DNA from 2 places in the Cobetia sp. MMG027 genome. Region 1 is predicted to be linked to the other one. Evidence: predicted binding sites of a transcription regulator. Region 1 holds the regulator's gene; the other holds the start of a gene.
What was found. The regulator sigma-54, encoded in region 1, starts transcription at its own class of promoters, with help from an activator protein. The targets are predictions, from matches to a motif close to TGGCACNNNNNTTGCTNT.
Positions count from the first base shown of each region.

Region 2: the regulator sigma-54 is predicted to act here: its motif matches at 2,851-2,868, upstream of PJK54_RS05075 (ANTAR domain-containing response regulator).

Region 1 is NZ_JAQJIO010000005.1:121,467-128,723, forward strand. It holds gene mgtE (magnesium transporter) at 1-472, opposite strand, end outside; gene PJK54_RS08000 (HPr family phosphocarrier protein) at 637-906, opposite strand; gene rapZ (RNase adapter RapZ) at 893-1,807, opposite strand; gene PJK54_RS08010 (PTS sugar transporter subunit IIA) at 1,904-2,374, opposite strand; gene hpf (ribosome hibernation-promoting factor, HPF/YfiA family) at 2,384-2,692, opposite strand; gene PJK54_RS08020 (RNA polymerase factor sigma-54) at 3,292-4,740, opposite strand; gene lptB (LPS export ABC transporter ATP-binding protein) at 5,113-5,853, opposite strand; gene lptA (lipopolysaccharide transport periplasmic protein LptA) at 5,856-6,434, opposite strand; gene lptC (LPS export ABC transporter periplasmic protein LptC) at 6,533-7,216, opposite strand; gene PJK54_RS08040 (KdsC family phosphatase) at 7,216-7,257, opposite strand, start outside.
Region 2 is NZ_JAQJIO010000003.1:221,348-228,604, forward strand. It holds gene PJK54_RS05060 (GNAT family N-acetyltransferase) at 1-476, shown strand, start outside; gene PJK54_RS05065 (hypothetical protein) at 702-869, shown strand; gene PJK54_RS05070 (NarK family nitrate/nitrite MFS transporter) at 1,040-2,398, opposite strand; gene PJK54_RS05075 (ANTAR domain-containing response regulator) at 3,007-3,582, shown strand; gene PJK54_RS05080 (CmpA/NrtA family ABC transporter substrate-binding protein) at 3,633-4,841, shown strand; gene PJK54_RS05085 (TetR/AcrR family transcriptional regulator) at 5,080-5,700, shown strand; gene preA (NAD-dependent dihydropyrimidine dehydrogenase subunit PreA) at 5,884-7,248, opposite strand; gene PJK54_RS05095 (NAD(P)-dependent oxidoreductase) at 7,248-7,257, opposite strand, start outside.

The DNA of each region.
Region 1 (7,257 bases):
CGACATCCAAGGTGATGTCCGGACGGATGGTGATGGTGTCCGTGTTCATCAAGCCGCCGGCAGTGTCCTCGGGGTAGGACAGCACCGTCTCGACCCGCTGGCGTTCCTGCGCCTCCATGGAGTCGAGGACTTCGAGAATCACGGCATTCGGAAGCCGCTGGAGGATGTCGGCGACATCATCCGGTTCCAGATTCTCGGTGGCGGCCAGGACGTCCTCGGCATCCATGTCCTTGAGGAAGTCGCTCTGGATATCCTCGCCAAGGTATTGGAGCACATCGCCCTGAAGTTCGGCGTCGACCAGCTCCCAGAGCAGGTTGCGCTCCTTGGGGGGGGAGGATTCCAGCAAGTGGGCCACGTCCACCGGTGCCAGGCCGCGATTCAGCATGCGCCTTGCCTGATCCAGCTCGCCACTTTCCAGTGCCTGTGACAGGCGATCAAGTCTTGGCTTGAGTTTGCGTGACGTCTTGCTCATCTGTCGGCTTCCCCTGTCGACATGAAGGACAGCGTTGATTCTACCATTGGCGCAGGGGGGCGCGTCGACAAAAGAAAACACTGTTTTTTATCGGTAGGGCAATCATCGCGGAAAAAGTGGCAGAAAGCCGGCGGGCGGGGGATGTCAGACGGCGTGCGGCGGCGTCATTCTTCCTCTTCGAAGCGCGCCTCGAACAGGGACTCGATCGCAGACAGGGCCTCATCTGCCTGTTCGCCCTCGACATCGATGATCAGCGCCGTGCCACACGGGGCTGCCAGCATCAGCAGCGCCATGACGTTGGCCGCGTTGGCGCGTCGCTCACCGTGACTGACCATGACCGTGGCCTCGAAGGGCGCACAGCAGTTGACCAGCTTGGTGGCAGCGCGAGCATGCAGCCCGCGCTTGTTGGTCAGAACCAGTTCACGACTGGGCATCGTGTGACTCCTGACGGGTATCGCTGATCGCCAGGGCCGTATGGATCCCCAGTTCCCGGTGGCGTAGACGCACCTCAGGAAGCTGCTTGGCGAAATGTTCGGCCAGCTGCTCGCAGAGATAGACGCTGCGATGCTGGCCGCCGGTACAGCCCACCGAAACGGTCAGGTAACTGCGATTGCTGGCCTGATAGGCGGGCAGCCAGCGTTCCAGCCAGCCGGCGATGTCATCCTGCATCGCCTTGACGTCCGGGTAGCGCTGCAGGAATTCCGCCACGCTGTCATCACGACCGGTATCGCTGCGCAGATTGATGTCCCAGTAGGGGTTGGGCAGGCAGCGGGCATCGAACACCATGTCGGCATCGGTCGGCACGCCATGCTTGAAGCCGAAGGACTCGAAGGTGAGTGTCAGATGACGAGAGCTGTGCTGCGCGACCTGTTCGGTGATGCGCGAGCGCAGGTCATGCACGCTGAGGTTGGTCGAGTCGATGACCAGGTCCGCCTTCTGACGAATCGGGGCCAGTGTCTGCTGCTCGATCTCGATGGCCTCGGCCAGCGTGCGGTCATTGTCGCGGGTCAGCGGATGACGGCGGCGGGTCGCGGAATAGCGTTCGAGCAGGACACGGGAGTCCGTGGTCAGGTAGACGACCTGCACATCCATGCCGCTCTGACGAACGCTGTCGAGCAGTTCAGGGAAGCGACTCAGGGCATCGGGGAGGTTGCGCGCGTCAATGGAGACCGCGATGCGCCGGCGGGTGGGGCTGTCCTTTTCCAGCTGCTCGACCAATGGTGCCAGCAGCATGCCGGGCAGATTGTCGATGGCATAGTAGCCAATGTCTTCCAGCGCCTGGAGGGCAATCGATTTGCCGGAACCGGAGCGACCACTGATGATCACGATCTTCATGGAGTGCTCTCCCAGGGCGAGGTCAGCATGAGGTGAAAGCGGAGGGTGCCTGAGGCCAGTCAGCGACAAGCCCGGAGCGAGTCCGGGCTTGCAGGTTCAGCGCGCCGGCAATTCGGCGATGGCCGAGGTCAGGGCTTCGAACAATGCTCGCTGACTGTCTGCCTGGCGCAATGCTGCCCGGTTGGTGGGCGAGTTGAGCAGTTCCGCCACCTGGCCGAGCAGAGTGAGATGGGTGTCATCTGCCTCCTCGGGGACCAGCAGCACGAACAGCAGATCGATGGGTTCGCCATCGATGGCGTCAAAGTCGATGGGGTCACCGAGCTTCATGAACGCCGCGATGGGGGTCTTGCAGTGTGGACTGCGTGCATGTGGCACGGCCACGCCGTGGCCGATGCCCGTCGAACCCAGTCTCTCGCGCCCGATCAGGCGCGAGAAGACTTCCTGGCTGTCCAGGCTGGGAATGTTCTGAGCAATGAAGGTGCTGAAGAATTCCAGCACCCGCTTCTTGCTCCCCCCGGGGACGCCGTAGAGCGTGCGCTCGGGGGGAAGGATCTGATCAAGTGTCATGGCAGAAGGTCAACGGGTCCCGGTGCCCTGAGAGCGAGCCTGGGACTTTTCCTTGTGTTTGACCAGCTGGCGGTCCAGCTTGTCGGCGAGCGCGTCGATGGCAGCGTACATGTTGGGGTCTTCTGCCAGGGCATGGAGGTCGGCGCCAGCGGCGTGCAGGGTGCAGGCAGCCTGTTGGCGTTCCTTCTCGATCGACAGTGTCACCTGAACATTGGTGATGTTGTCGTAATGCCGTTCGAGGCGAGCGAGCTTCTCGTTGACATAATCGCGGAGAGGATCGGTGAGTTCCACATGATGCCCGGTGATATTCACTTGCATGGACACGCTCCTTTATCCAGCGGGTTGCCTTTGAATTGTAACCCTTTTTGACTGCGAGCAAACCCTGATTGAACGCGCGGCCACTTTCTGACTCCGGCCATGGTCTCGTGGCGATCATCTGCTGGCGAGAGCGGCGGTGCCGGTGTACCGAGCGTCTACCCCGACAATGCCCAAGCTTTGAACAAAGATCAACGCTGCGCTGCATCGTGGGGCAAGGCTTGTCTTCAACCCAGCGAGGGATATCAGCAGGTTCTTCATGAGCATCGCCTCGCATCACGGACGGAATGGGGCTCGAGAAACCGGCCGTTTGTGGCCAATGTCAGCATTTACGTCGACGTTCGTGTGGCAGGAGTCGGTGGCGACCCCTGGCTATCTGTCCGTGGGATGTGAGGGAAAAAGAAAGCACTCTGGAGAAAAGTGGCTGGAAAAATAGGCAATTGGGGGCGTGAAGTCACTCACGCAGTCGCAAGGACAGGCATTGCCAACCGGTATTCAGACGACCGATTGGCAGATGATGTCAGGATGGCAGGTGCAAGGGGGCGAGCTTCAGCGCTCCGACGTGTGGAGCCCGCTGGCTTGCGGGTATCCGTTGTCGAGACTCACGCCAAGCGCTTGCGCTCGCTGGAGGAGGGGATGCCCATGGCCTCGCGATACTTGGCGACCGTCCGGCGCGCTACCTCGATGCCATCACTGGCCAGCAGATCCACCAGGCGTGAGTCGGACAATGGCTTGCGCGCCGGTTCTTCCGAGATCAGCTTGCGAATGCGCGCACGGATCGCGGTGCTGGAGTGCGCGTCACCGTTGCCGCTGCCACCCACCTGACTCGAGAAGAAGAACTTGAGTTCGAACACGCCTCTCGGGGTGTGGATATATTTCTGGGTGGTCACCCGCGAGATGGTGGATTCGTGCATCTCGACCACTTCCGCGATGTTGGCGAGGATCAGCGGCTTCATGCCTTCTTCCCCCTGCTCGAGGAAGTCGATCTGGCGCGCCATGATCTCGCGGCCCACCTTGAGCAGGGTGTCATTGCGTGAGGACAGGCTCTTCATCAGCCAGCGGGCTTCCTGAAGATTGTCCTTGAGGAAGGTGTTGTCCGCGGACTTGTCGGCCCGCTTGATGAGGGCGGCATATTCCGGCTGGATACGCAGCTTGGGCAGCGCTTCCGGGTTGAGCTCGACCTGCCAGCCGTGACGCGTATGACGGACCAGCAGGTCCGGGATGACGTAATCACTGGCAGGCTCGCCCCAGGCGGACGCCGGGCGCGGGTCGAGCGCCCGTACCAGACGAATGACGTGATCCAGCTCATCATCATCCAGGCTCAGGCGACGCTTGAGCAGCTTGCGATCGTCATTGCCCAGTGCCTCGAGGAATTGCCGCACCAGACGGCGGGCCTGGGCCAGCAGCGGCAGATCGTCCGGCAGCAGGGCCAGCTGAAGCAGCAGGCATTCGCGCAGGTCTCGAGCGAACACACCGGTGGGATCGAACTGCTGAAGGCGCAGCAGGACCTGCTCGAGTTCCGACGCCTTGAGGCCGGGCAGTCCCTGACCTCGCAGGCCATCGACCAGTTCGTCCAGGCTCATGCTCAGGTAGCCGGCCCCATCCACCGCATCGATCAGACTCTCCGCCATCTGGCGTTCACGCGCATCGAGGTCCGTCATCGCCAGCTGCCAGCGCAGATGGTCCTGCAGGCTTTCGACACTGGTGTTGCGATCGAAGTCCGGCCCGTCCTCGCTCGAGCTTCCGCTGCCGGAACTGGTCAGGCTGCCTGCGTGGTCCTGGTAGAGGTCCGACCAGTCACTGTCGAGAGGGTATTCTTCAGGAATCTCGCTGTTGGTCTCGGAGGTGGAGATCTCGCTCTTGTCCTGTGTCTCCGCGACATCCAGCGACTCGTATTCCTCGTCAAGCTCCAGCATGGGGTTTGACTCGAGCGCCTGCTGTATCTCCTGACGCAGGTCCAGCGTCGACAACTGCAGCAGCTGGATCGCTTGCTGAAGTTGCGGGGTCATGGTCAGGGAAGTGCCGAGTCGAAGCTGCAAGGTGGGTTTCATGGGGTCTGTCATTCACGGCAAAGGAACGTGCATCTACGCTATACCGTGGGTCGGGGCACTGACAAGGGGCAGTCGAGAATATTCAAGCAACTTGCATGCCATGTTGCCACCAAGGTGGTATGGACGTCATGCATTCGAGTGAGGTGTGGCAGAGCAGGAGGGTTCACGGGGAGATCACGCAAGCGCATGTCGAGGCGCTTGCGTGAGGGGGCGGGGAACGAGGCCCCGACAATGAAGCAGGAAGTGGCGGGTGCTGGTGGGTGCTGGTGAGAGCAGAAGAGGTCGGACGGCTCTCGTCAGGCTGACGGCTCTCACCAGGCTGACGGCTCTCACCAGGCTGACGGCTCTCACCAGGCTGACGGCACTCTCGGGCTAGAGCTTGAACTCATGACCCAGGTAGACATCACGCACCTGCTGGTTGGCGAGGATGGTGTCGGCGTCGCCATGCGCGATGATCTGGCCATCGCCCACGATGTAGGCGGTATCGCAGATGTCGAGTGTCTCGCGCACGTTGTGATCGGTGATCAGCACCCCGATGCCGCGGTCACGCAGCTGGCGCACGATGCTCTTGATCTCGCCCACCGAGATGGGGTCCACGCCGGCAAACGGCTCATCGAGCAGCACGAAGTCCGGCTCGGTGGCCAGTGCGCGAGCGATCTCCACGCGGCGGCGCTCCCCGCCGGAAAGGCTCATGCCGGCACTGTCACGAATATGCGTGATGCTGAACTCGTTGAGCAGCTCCTCCAGGCGTGCCTTGCGTCCGTTGCGATCCAGGTCCTTGCGCGTCTCGAGGATCGCCATGATGTTGTCGGATACCGAGAGCTTGCGGAAGATCGAGGCTTCCTGGGGCAGATAGCCGATGCCGGCGCGAGCCCGCTGATGCATGGCGGCGCCGGACAGGTCGTGGTCATCGATGGTCACGCTACCGGCATCCGAGCGCACGAGGCCGACGATCATGTAGAACGAGGTCGTCTTGCCGGCCCCGTTGGGGCCCAGCAGGCCTACGATGTCACCCTGGCGGATTTCCAGCGAGATGTCCTTGACGACCTTGCGACCCTTGTAGGCCTTGGCCAGATGACGAGCGCTGAGGGTACGTGGGCTGGCAGCAGTCATGCTCATTGGTCCTTGCTGGCATTGGCGCCACGTGGCGTCAGGGTCATGTGGACGCGTGACCCCTCGGAGGATGAGGCATCGGTGCCATTGCTGGCATTGACCTGGCGCTTGTCCAGGAAGTATTCCACGTAGCCGCCTTCGAAGGTGTCGTCGCCTTTCTCCAGACGGGCATCGCCGACCAGTTCCACCCGGCGCTCCAGCGCGTGGTAGCGAATGGTATTCGCCCAGCCCTTGACCAGTCGCTCGTCGGTATCGGGTTTCTGCTCCATGTAGGCGCGCTGGCCGGTGGCCTTGACCAGGGAGATCTCGCCGCTGTCGGCGCGACTGATGTCAACGCGCGCGGCATCCAGCTTCATGCTGCCCTGGCGCATTTCCACGCGACCGGTATAGGTGGCCGTGCCGGCCTTGTCATCCAGTGACAGTGAGTCGGCGGCAATGTTGATCGGCTGGTTGGCATCGCTGTCCAGCGCCAGTGCGGTCGGGGAAAGCGTCGTCATGCCAAGTGCCAGGCCAAGGGCCATGACACCGGGTCTGAGTGTCTGGCGCCAGACCGTCAAGGGCGTGAGAGTCGTTGAAGTCATGGAGTGCTCCTTGGCAGAACTGGTAAGGCTTCACGATCACTCAGGCCATCGTGAAGCGGAAATCGGAGAGAGAGGATTCGGCGCATGCAGGGGTGCGCTCACTGATCCTTGGCCGGCGCGGCATCGAAGGTGCTGGAGACGCGGCCATCATCGTCACGGGTGGTGTCATTGCCGGTGTCGAGAGTCTCGGCTTCCCGGGCGGCATCGCTCTTGCCCTTGCCGGGTTGCAGGGTACTGCGGACGCGGCCTTCCAGCTGGGCGGAATCCTGAGAGAGGTCAGCGCTGAAGCGGTCACTCTCGACGCGTTGACCATTCTGGGTGATCACCACCGGCACGTCACTCCAGGCACGGTTCTGCTCACGACTGTAATGCAGCACGTCGGTGTCCAGTGTCCAGGCATCCGAAGGCTGGCGTAGTCTGGCATTGCCCTCGAGGGTGAAGGTGTCGCCGCCGGCGCTCAACACGCCACTGTCACCCGTGGCGTACCAGCGACGGTCTTCGCTGTCGTTGGTCCGGATCTTCGGTGCCTGCGCACGTGTCACGTCATCGCCTGGCGTGTGTTCGATGTGCGGGGAGGTCATCGACTGGATCGACACTCCCCGCGCATCGAAGCGCGTCATGTCAGCCCCGTCGAGATAGTAATCCGGCTCATCACTGCTGGCGTCGACATCCACTGTCGATTCCAGACTGTTGCGCTGCTCGATCAGGGCCATGACGCCGCCGACCAGCAGGAGCAGCAGCATCAGCCACAGGCGCGGAGAGGGACGGGGAAGACGTGGCATCAGGCGCGCGACTCCTGCAGATAGGTATCCAGCACCGAGGC
Region 2 (7,257 bases), on a different contig from region 1:
ACCGGGAGGCCCGCCTGGGCGACAGACTGCGTCGCAGTGATCTGGCGCAGATCTCGCTGGTGGCTGAGCGCTTCTCTGACCCGGAAAGCGGGCGTCACCTCAGTGAAGGCGAAGGAGGGCTGCTGGGGCATGTGATGGCCTCGCGCGTGGAACTCTCCGGCTGTCCGGGGCGCGTGCTGATGGCATTGGCGCCTCTGGCGGTGTTGCCCCAGCACCAGCGTCATGGCATCGGCAAGCGGCTGGTGATCTCGGCGGTCAAGCGTTGTCGTCTGCTGGGAGCGGGCGCCGTGGTGGCGGCGGGTCATGCCGAATTCTATGCCCATCTGGGCTTTCATCCGGCGCGCCATTACGGCCTTTATTGCCATCACGAGGATGTGCCGGGCGCCTTCGTGGCCATCGAGCTGGTGCCGGACTATCTGGCGGGGCTGGGAGGCGAGGTGCTGTTCGACCATGGTTTCTCTGACCTGGGCCTCTGACCTGGGCCTCTGGCTCGAGCGCAGATTCGCGCTCTGATCCGGGCTCCTCGAAGGGGCTTGCCCTGTGGTGTGCCTCGTCACTCGGTCATCCCCTTGCAACTCGGCGTTGCGCCACCCTTGAAACCGCGCGACACCCGCTCCATGTCCTGTGTATCCCCGCGCTGTTGTCTGTACTGGTGTGCAGGCCGGGGCGTTATCCCGACCGATGATTCAAGGAGAGACATCATGAAGCTCAAGACTCTGGGTAGTTCGCTGATGATTGCCATGCTGGGTCTCGGTGGCCTGTCACTCGCCGGTTGCGAGGACGAGGGCCCGATGGAGAAGGCTGGCGAGAAGATGGACAACGCCGTGGAAGACGCCGGTGACAGCGTCGAGAACGCCACCGACAGCTGATGGCTGGCCGTGACTCGCCCGCGAGCACGGCGAACCGCAAGGTGTGAATGCATAAAGGCCCCGCCTCTCAAGAGGCGGGGCCTTTGCATGTCAGGGCTCCGTGTATCAGGGCTCCGTATATCAGGGCTGCATGTGTCAGAGGTTTGAGAAAGTCTCAGGAAGAGACAGGCTCAGACAGACACGGGCTGCTGGTCGCTCTGCTGCTTGCGTTCCGCGACGGCGGCCTCATAGGCGCGGCCTTCCTCGGCCTCGGTGGCGGCGCTGAAGCGCACCAGCAGGGCGAACAGCGAGATCACGATCACGCCCATGCCCAGATACATCAGGCCTTCCTGGTAGGTCAGTTCTTCACTGCGGAACAGGAAGCCCGCGGCGACAGCCCCTGCGTTGCCACCCGCGCCGACGATACCGGCCACCGCGCCCAGTGCCTTGCGATTGACGAAGGGCACGATCCCGAAGGTGGCGCCTTCCGCCATCTGCACGAACAGGCTGAACACCAGCATGATACCGATGGCCACCGCGAGGGTTTCCATCTGGGCGAAGCCGACCAGCGCCACGCCTTCACACAGCAGCGCGATGAACAGCCAGCGCACGCGACCCTTGAGGCCGGACTGACGGGCGAACAGGTCGGAGAACACGCCGCCCAGGGTGCGCGCGAACAGGTTCATCAGGCCGAACAGGCCCGCGATGAGGCCGGCGGTGGCGAGGTCGAGATCGAAGTGATCGAAGAAGTAGATGGCGGCGACGTTGTTGATGGTCAGCTCGACCCCGAAGCAGGCGCCGTAGACGAGGAACAGGGCCCAGACACGGATGTCGCGTGCTGCCGCGCCGAAGGTGGCGCGCATGCTGTATTCCTTCTCGGCCTTGGGCAGCTCACCACGCTCACGCAGCTCGCTGAAGTTGCCGTCCGGCGCATCCTGGGTGAAGAAGTAGTAGGCGATCCCGGTGAGGAACAGCACGATGCCCGGCACGACCATCGCCAGACGCCAGCCCAGGGTCTGCTCGACGCCCAGCATCAGCAGGCCGGCCATCACCAGCGGCATCAGCATCTGGGTGGTGCCGCCGCCCAGGTTGCCCCAGCCGGCGGTGGTGGCATTGGCGGTGCCGACCACGTTGGGGCCGAACATCACGGAGGTGTGGTACTGGGTGATGACGAAGGACGCGCCGATGGCACCGATGGCCAGACGGGCGAGGAAGAAGGATTCGAAGCTGTCGGCGAAGCCGATGCACATTACCGGCAGCGAGCCGAGGCACAGCAGCCAGGTGTAGGCCTTGCGTGGCCCGATGCGATCACACAGCACGCCGATGGCAAGTCGCACGATCACCGTGATGGCGACGGAGGCGATGATGGTGTTGCCGATCTGGGTCTTGGTCAGGCCGAGGTCATCGCGCACCACGGCCATCAAGGGCGCGATGCCGAACCAGCCGAAGAAGCAGACGTGGAAGGCGAACCACGACATGTGGAAGGCGCGCATCTGCGGGGTATTGAAGCTGAACAGCCGGATACGGCTGGCCTTGTTGCGAATATCCATGAGTGGGCTCCTGGTACAGCGTCGGTGCCGGACGCCAGGGTCTCGGCGCACGACGGGTGGTCGAACAGCTGTGAACGACAGCGGGGCGCCTCGTCATTGAGGGGCCTGGTTCGACGCACTCGTACTCCCGGGAGCCTGGTCCACGTCATGGATGATGCATGGCACGCTTGTCTGCCATTGCCTGACTCAAAGCAAGTAGCGCGCCACTTGCGGGGGTGTTGTGCGTCCAACCCCCGTCATATCAAGGGCTTGGAATCATCACGCCGGGCAAGACAGCAGTGGGGAGTAAGCAGGGCGATGCCCAGTGGCGGTGCGCGGCGGGGTGAGGATGATCCAGTCTGGCGCACGTGGCGGGCGAGAGATCGCCAGATCACGCCATGCATCATTGCTGTGCAGCCGGCGCGCCCTTGCGCACTGCGGAAGGCCGTTCAGGCCAGCGCTGCACCAGTTTGTGGCATGAATCCTGCAGTGTCAGAGGCGTGACGCCATCCTGACTCCCGCTTGCGAAGACGCCGTCGTCCTTGATCTCGGACGTCGGTGCCTGATCGCTCGAGGCGTCGCCTGACACCCCGGCACCACCGCCTGACACACTGCCAAGGAAGCCTGATATGCCCGTGACCGTGTTGATCGTCGATGTGCGCAGCGAGCGTTCCGCCGCTCTGGAGCAGGCGCTGTTGAGCGCCGGCTTCGAGGTGGCGCTGCGGGTCGATGAACACGAGGACCTGCATGCGCTGGTGCAGCACCATCAGCCGGATGCCGTGATCATCGACGCCGACCTGCCCAGCCGTGACACCCTCGAGCACCTCGGCCAGCTGGGGCGTCACTATCCCAAGCCGATGATCATGCTGGCCAGTGAGGATGCGCCGGACCTGGTGCGCCAGGCGGCTGGCGCCGGCGTGTCCGCCTACGTGGTGGATCACGTCATGCCGGCGATGGTGCGCAGCATGGTCGAGGTGGCCATCACCAGCTTCGAGGCTCACCGTGCCCTCAAGGGCGAACTCAATCGCACCCAGACCACTCTGATACAGCGGCGCAGCGTGGATCGCGCCAAGGCGCTGGTGATGGAGAGTCGCGGACTGGGGGAGGATGCGGCCTACCAATATCTGCGCAAGACCGCGATGAATCGGCGTCTGGCATTGCACGAGCTGGCCGATGAGCTGCTCAAGGCGTCGCGTCGGCACTGAGCCGAGTCTCGTGATGTCCTTCTCTTTCGATCGTTCAAAAGGTGGATGTGATGCTCAGTGATTCTCTTCTCAATGGCCATCAGTTGACGCTGGGGTTGATGCCGCTCAATGACGCGGCACCTCTGGTGGTGGCGGAGCGTCAGGGGTTCTTCCGTGAGGAGGGGCTGGCCGTGACGCTCAAGTGGCAGCCGTCTTGGGCGGCACTGCGCGATGACCTGCAGACCGGCGTGTTGCAGGGCGCGCAGATGCTGGCGCTGATGCCGCTGACCTCGACCCTGGGGCTGGATGGCCGCGCCACACCGGTGATCAGCGCGATGACGCTCAATCTGGGCGGCAACTCCATCACCCTGTCGCGGGCCCTGATGGCGGCGCTGGCCGAGGAGGGGCATGACCTGGGCTCTCCGCTGGCGGTGTCTCGGGCGCTGGCGGCGCACGTGCAGGCGCGCCGCGAGCGTGGGGAGGCGGCGCTCAAGCTTGCCAGCGTGCATCCCTTCTCCTCGCACCGCTATCTGCTGCGTTACTGGTTGGCGGCCGGCGGGATCGACCCGAATCGCGACATCGAGATGCGTGCGGTGGCCCCGCCGTTGATGGCCGCCCAGCTGGCAAGTGGCGCGCTGGACGGCTTCTGTGTCGGAGAACCCTGGAACAGTCTGGCCGCCGTGCAGGGCATGGGGCAGGTGGTGGCGGGCAGTCATGATATCTGGCGCTTCGGACAGGAAAAGGTGCTGGGCGTGCGCGAGGACTGGGCGGAGCAGCACCCGCTGGCGCATCAGGCGCTGATTCGCGCGCTGCTCAAGGCCTGTGCCTGGCTGGACCGCCCGGGCAACCGTGAGCAGGCCGCGCAGTGGCTGCATGATGAAGGCATGCAGGAAGTGCCGCTTTCGGTGGTGGCGCGTGGACTGCGCGACGTGGATGTCGAGCAGTCGGTGGAGGCGTTCCAGCGGGAAAATCCCGGCTGGACCATCTTCCATCGCTACGCGGCCAACTTCCCGTGGCGCTCGCAGACCCGCTGGTATGCCGCCCAGATGCAGCGCTGGGGGCATCTCGAGGGAGTCAGCGACAATGACCTCGAAGCGACCCTGGCACGCTGCGTACGCCCGGACCTCTACCGCAGCGCAGCCCGCAAGCTGGGCATGGTGGTGCCGGTGGCGGATGAGCGCAGCGAAGGCACGCATCCGGCGCCCTGGTGGCTGAGCGGTGAGGCAGGGCAGGTGCCGATGCCGGCGGATGGCTTCATCGATGGGGCGGTCTTCGAATGACACCGCTGGCGCGCGCGGAAGCGTGAGGCGACAAGCCGAGGGGTGAGCAGTGGGAAGCGTGAGGCAAGAGGCAAGAGGCGAGAGGTGAGGGGTGAGGGGTGAGGGGTGAGGGGTGAGGGGTGAGGGGTGAGGGGGTAGAGAAAAGACGCCCGCGAGCGCGAAACCTGTCGGCTCAGGCATGTTGGCAGTGCGGTTATGATATTCTCATCCCACTGCCAGCACCGCGTCAGGGGATCGCATGACCACTCGCAAGTCTCAGATTCGCAAGGATAATGTCGGCCGCATCCTGCTTGCCGCCGAAAAGATCTTCGCTCTCAAGGGCTATGTCGGCGCCAGCATGGTCGATATTGCCGCCGAGGTAGAGCTGCCCAAGTCCAATCTGCATTACTACTTCAGCACCAAGGAAGCGCTGTATCGCGCGGTCCTCGATGGTCTGCTGGCGCTGTGGAAGGAAGATGCGCTGTGCTTCGAGGCCTATGACGACCCGCAGCTGGTGCTCTCCACCTATATTCGCGCCAAGATGATGCACTCGCGCCAGCGTCCGTATGGCTCCAAGGTATGGGCCAGCGAGATCATGCAGGGCGCGCCGGTGCTGGGCGAGGAGCTGACGGTGTGGCTCGACGAGTGGGCCGAGATGAAGAAGTCACGCCTGCGCCAGTGGATCAGTGAGGGGCGCATTGACAACGTCGATGCTTCCGCCTACCTGTACATGATCTGGGCCAGCACCCAGCACTACGCCGACTTCGACCACCAGATCGCGGTACTCAATCAGGGCAAGGCGCTGAGTGATCGCGAATTCGAGCAGGCGGTGCAGAACGTCACGCGGGTGCTGCTGAAGGGCGTTGGCTTGTCCGCCTGAGTCAGCAGATGATGTCATGATCAAATTATCCTTAAGCTAACAATGATCATCATTGATGGATCATGAGACCATTGAAAAGGGGCTGACATTGCTGGCAGCCCCTTTCTGTTTTCACGCCACTGAACGTGGTGTCATGCGCTGGAATCTGTGCGGATCATCCGGATCTTGTCCGCAACGTCAGGGTCACGCCGCGCGATGCGGGTTGCGCGGGTCCTCCATCCAGTTCATGTACGGCTTGCCGGTGTCCTGCACTTCCATGGTGATGCAGTCCTCGACCGGGCAGGTGATCTCGCACAGGTTGCAGCCCACGCAGTCGGCGTCCTTCACCTCATAGCGGGCGGTGCCGTTGTCCCTGGCCAGATGCAGGATGGCCTGGTGCGAGGTGTCCTCGCAGGCGATGTAGCAGCGTCCGCAGCCGATGCACTTGTCCTGGTCGATCCGCGCGATCACCTGGTAGTTCATGTCCAGCTGCTTCCAGTCGGTGGTGTTGGGCACCGCCGCGCGGGAGAACTCGTCGATACGCTGATAGCCCTTGCTGTCCATCCAGCGCCCCAGGCCGTCCTTCATCTCCTCGACGATACGGAAGCCGTGCAGCATCGCCGCGGTGCACACCTGCACGCTGCCCGCGCCGAGGGCGATGAATTCGGCGGCATCTTCCCAGTTGGAGATGCCGCCGATACCCGAGATCGGCAGGTTGGCGGTTTCCGGCGTGCGCGCGATCTCGGCCACCATATTCAGCGCGATGGGCTTCACGGCGCTGCCGCAGTAGCCGCCATGGGTGCTGCGGTCGCCGACGATGGGATGCGCGACCATGCGGTCGAGATCCAGATGGGTGATGGAGTTGATGGTGTTGATCAGCGAGACGGCATCTGCGCCGCCACGCCAGGCCGCCTTGGCCGGTTCGCGCACGTCGGTGATGTTGGGGGTCAGCTTGACGATCACCGGCAGCGAGCTGTAGGTCTTGCACCAGCGCGTGACCTGCTCGACATACTCCGGCACCTGGCCCACCGCCGCGCCCATGCCGCGTTCCGGCATGCCGTGGGGACAGCCGAAGTTGAGCTCGATGCCGTCACAGCCGGTAGCCTCGACCTGCGGCAGGATGGTCTTCCAGGCCTCTTCCTCGCACGGCACCATCAGCGAGACGATCAGCGCGCGGTCCGGCCAGTCCTTCTTGACCTGGGTGATCTCGCGCAGGTTGATCTCCAGCGAGCGGTCGGTGATCAGCTCGATGTTGTTGAAGCCGCTGACCTCGCCATTCGGGCCATAGTGCGCCGAATAGCGCGAGGAGACGTTCACCGCCGCCGGGTCTTCCCCCAGCGTCTTCCAGACCACGCCTCCCCAGCCGGCTTCGAAGGCGCGTACCACGTTGTAGGCCTTGTCGGTGGGCGGGGCGCTGGCCAGCCAGAAGGGGTTGGGGGCACGGATGCCGGCGAAGTTGACCGACAGATCGGCCTTGTAGCTGGCGACGTGATCGCCACTTGCTCCAGCACTTGAGCCAGCGCCTGCCGGACGCGCGTTGTCATCATTGAGCGGGGTATGAATGGTCATCAGGCGGCC